DNA from 2 places in the Henriciella litoralis genome. Region 2 is predicted to be linked to the other one. Evidence: riboswitches for the same ligand, from Rfam matches in the RefSeq annotation. Region 2 holds a riboswitch; the other holds the start of a gene.

Region 1 (2,198 bases), on a different contig from region 2:
CTCCGCCTTAGTGCGGCCACCGACCGGTAGATCGGCAAAAGCCTCCGGATCGACGGAGGCATTTATCGTGGCCACGGGATAGGTGCCGGTCTCAAAGAACATCTCTCGCATGCGCTCATTGCGCAGGTCGATCTTGGTTTCGACCTTGTCGAGCGGGATATCTATCTCGGCTTCGCCGTCAGGTGAAATCTGTCCTGAAAGACCTGCAAAAGTATGGCTTTCAATCAATTCACCTGCCTTGATTGAAGCGAACGCAATGCTCGACCCTGCGGTATCGAGCGACCATGTCGCTGAAACTGGTCTGGCGTCGGCCTGTTGGGCGTTTCCAGCTTCCGGTGTTCCCTGTCCACAACTTGCCGCCATAAGAATGGCCGCGGCCAAACCTGTCATTGCTTTCGCTCGCATATCGTCAACCTAACGCACTTGCTTTGAATTCCATCCGACTGTGAAGTGGGGGCTGCCCTCGTTCCGACCGCTTCACCACACGCAGCGTTGCACACTGACAGCGCCAACCGCAACCCAATTGACAATCTCTCGCACTTGCAGCATCCAGCGCCTCAGATGGTGCTCCCTTAACAGGGGGCTAAGAGGGAAGCCGGTGTAAATCCGGTGCTGTACCCGCAACTGTCAGCCAGGAGCTGATGGCCAACCAAGCCACTGGGGCACATGCCCTGGGAAGGCGGCCAAAGGCATTGATCGGCGAGCCAGGAGACCTGCCATCGCGTCGTTCGTCCGGAGACCGGGATAAGTTCTCTGAGGGCGGGAAGGCTGATGCCTCTCCTTTTGTAACGACACCCTGAAAACAGGCTGGCCGCCCGCATGAGCCATAGGCTCATGGGTCAGATATTGTCGTTATGAATTGCACCTGTCTTCACGGGCGGCGCGGTGCTGTGAGAGGAATACCCATGTATAAGACGGCTCTGCTCAGCGCGGCGGCCATCGGCATTGCTATGCCGGGTTTCGCGCAACAATCGGATACTGAAGAAAACAAGCTAGCTCCGATCATTGTCGAAGGCTCACGCCTCGACCAGACAGCCACAGAAGTCGGGTCCAGCGTCAGCATCATCTCTGCTGAAGATCTTGAAAAGCTCGACCTCGACTTCGCACTCGACGCAGTGGCCACAGCGCCCGGCGTCACGATAAATCAGAACGGCACCTTTGGCGGTTCAGCGAGCGTCCGCATCCGTGGGGCCTCGTCAGGGCAGACACTTGTCCTCATAGACGGCGTCCCGGTTGGCGATCCTTCGACGACAGATGGCAGCTTCAACTTCGCCTATCTCGACACCGCGAATATTGATCGGATCGAGGTTCTGAAAGGGCCGCAGTCGACGCTCTGGGGCTCAGACGCCATTGGCGGCGTGGTTTCCATCACGACTAAACAGCCCGACGATGGTTTCGGTGGCATGGCATTCGCCGAATACGGCTCGTTCAACACGCTGCGTGGCGGCGCTTCCGTGGAAGGCGCAAATGAGACCGGCGATTTCCGGCTGTCCGCGTCTGGCATTTCGACCGACGGCATCTCCAAGGCCGACGAAGAGAATGGCAACACGGAAGATGACGCTTACGAGTCGACCACCCTGTCTGCAAGGGGCGGGCTAAACCTGCCAGGCGATGCGCGGCTGCAGGCAAGTGTTCTCTATAACGATGCCGAGTCCGAGTATGACAGCTTCAACGGCGCGGCTCAGGGAAGCGTCGCCGATGGCGATGAAGTCACGCAGAATGAGACTTTGTCCGGTAATGTATCGCTGGAAGTGCCGCTGCTCGACGATCGTCTGGATAACCTGTTCCTCGTCGGCTACTCCGATATCACCCGCGAGAACTTCACGAATGGGGCGCAAAGCTATTTCGCTGAGGGCGACCGGGCGATCTTCCGGTATCAGGGCACGTTCGAGATCAACGACATGAACACGTTGTCGGTCGGCGCTGAGCGAGAAGAAACCTCAGCCAATGGCGAGGACGCTGATACAGACAGCCTGTTCGCCCTGTATGAATTCAAGCCTGTCGACTCTCTGACGCTGACAGCGGGCGTTCGCAATGATGATGACAGCCGCTTCGGATCTGAGACGACATCCCGCTTGGCAGCGGCTTGGAATCCGACCGAACAGGTTACCATTCGCTCAAGCTGGGGGCAGGGCTTCAAGGCGCCCAGCATCTTCCAGTCCACGTATATCTGTACGTTCTGCGGCCTGACTGAGCCC
Region 2 (2,198 bases):
GGCATCATCAAAATCATCGCCATTGAAGTCTTGCCGGATGGAGGCGTTCGCATTGAAGCCGCCGACCCGGATCGCATACTCACCGGCAATGCCGACGGTTTCGAAAGACTTGCTCTGATTTGGATCGCCATACGCCAGATCGGTGGAGACGCGCTCATAATCCTCGCGCTCATAATCGATCAGGAGGCTCGCGACATAGGCGACGACACCCGACTTGCTGTAAGACGGGCTCCACGACACCTTTGTGCGCTGACCCGTTGTTTCATCGGTGAATTTTCCGTCAGCCCGGTTTTCCCGGTTCACATCATTGTAGTTCGCCCGGAAGATGTGATCGATCGGGCCGGTCTCGCCAGCCAGCGCCGCGCCGACCATCCATTGCGTGCCGTCTGTCTTGCGGTCTGCATTGTCCAGCTGGCCATCGAAATCGAGGTCAGGATCGCTCTCGGCATAGGTATCGCGATAGCTCGCCAGCGTGGACAGCTTCCATCCGCTAAAAACCTCGCCCTGCCCTTTCAGCAGAAATCCGCCATTGCGCGAGCCATCCGCTTCGCCATTGCGGCCGGACACATCATACCCGTCCGTCGTAAAGCCAGAGGCGACGGCTTGCAGATTAAACCCGCCAAGGTCAGTCCCGCCGCCAATCGAGCCACGGACCGTTTCCCGGCTGCCGATCTCGAAATCACCACGAAGGCCTTCTTCCTCGCTCGTATAGATGCCGATGACGCCGCCAATGGCATCAGACCCGTAGAGCGATGATTGCTCTCCCCGCAGGACTTCGATGCGGCTAATGCCGAGCGATGTCAGCAGGCCAAAATCGGTTTCCCCGGTCACCGGATCGGAAAACTCGATCCCGTCGACCAGCACCAGCGTATGGTTCGCTTCCGCGCCGCGCAGACGCACCTGCGTCAGACCACCGACAGTGCCAGAGCGTGAGACCGCCACGCCGGGGACCGCCCGCAGCTGGTCTGCCACATAAGGCGTGTCGCGGATTTCGAGGTCTTCCTCGGTCAGGATCGACACGTCTTCGGTCAGACGCGAATCGATCACCGGGCGCAAACCGGACACCATCACGGAGTCGAGACGGCGCTCGCCAATTTCCTGCGCCAGTGCCGTCGCTGGCAGGGCAAGGGCGAACAGCCCCATCGGAATAAACTTATACATCATTGTCCGAACTCCTCGGAACACAGGGCCCGGCACACAAGGCCAGCCCGATCACAAAACCAGCCGGACAGGACCTGTCCGACGCGAAATGTGTCGTGAAACGGAGGATACTCCGCCTGCCTGTCCGCTGATCCCGGCGGCGGGCAAACGACGTGACGGCAGGTCTCCTGACTTCGCGGATGCTCACCTTCTCGCCGCCTTCCCGGATTGCTCCAGTGGCATCTTGGCGAGGGCTAGCCGCTTACAGTTGCGGGCACAGCGCCGGATTTACACCGGCTTCCCTTTTCACCCGTCCCCCATGAGGACAGGCACCGTCAGAGGCGGTCTCTACGCCGTTGCGCGGCCCACGGCAAGCCCTGCATAAAGACCGTGCAGCGGCTTTGATCGCGGCGTGTCTCTGCTCACAGTGTCGGGCAGGAAAGCAGACAATCTGCTAAACATCCCAACAGTCACCAGTCCCGATGGGAGATGCATGAAAACGTCGAAGCCAAAGAAATCATCCTGGATGGCGCGCCTGCGTCTGCCGATCCTTATCCTTCTCGCCGCCGCCGCACTCTGGGCGGCCGCAAGCTTTGGCTGGCCGGACACCGATTATACATCCGCAACACTCATCGGCGTGAAATTCCTGACGATCATCGCCATTGGCTGGGCGGTCGTCTCCTTGATCGACTATTCGCTGATGCGCCGGATGAACCGGCTTGAGATCGATGTCGACGACAATCTCGAAGCGCGCCGAATCGCGACCAAGCTCGATGTCATGCGCCGCGTGATCGTTGTGGTCGGCGCGATTGCTACCCTGGCCAGCGCGCTTGTCGTGGTGCCGTGGGCGCGCCAGCTCGGCGTTTCTCTTCTGGCCTCTGCCGGTATCATTGGTATCGCCGTCGGCCTCGCCGCGCGGCCCGTCCTGTCCAACCTCATCGCCGGCATCCAGATCGCTTTCACCCAGCCGATCCGGATCGAGGACGCTGTCGTCGTTGAAAACGAATGGGGCTGGATCGAGGAAATCGATCTCTTCTACGTCGTCATCCGCATCTGGG

Evidence for each region. Region 2 has a riboswitch for cobalamin ahead of B8783_RS00285 (TonB-dependent receptor plug domain-containing protein). Riboswitches for the same ligand answer to the same signal wherever they lie in the genome.
Region 1: it holds a riboswitch for cobalamin, as region 2 does, so the genes downstream of both, B8783_RS18005 (TonB-dependent receptor plug domain-containing protein) here and B8783_RS00285 (TonB-dependent receptor plug domain-containing protein) in region 2, are expected to answer to the same signal.

What each region holds. Positions count from the first base shown of each region.
Region 1 is NZ_NCSS01000006.1:2,983,390-2,985,587, forward strand. Features, by position in the region: gene B8783_RS18000 (YceI family protein) at 1-390, opposite strand, end outside; cobalamin riboswitch at 546-734, shown strand; gene B8783_RS18005 (TonB-dependent receptor plug domain-containing protein) at 906-2,198, shown strand, end outside.
Region 2 is NZ_NCSS01000004.1:43,804-46,001, forward strand. Features, by position in the region: gene B8783_RS00285 (TonB-dependent receptor plug domain-containing protein) at 1-1,164, opposite strand, end outside; cobalamin riboswitch at 1,303-1,492, opposite strand; gene B8783_RS00290 (mechanosensitive ion channel family protein) at 1,634-2,198, shown strand, end outside.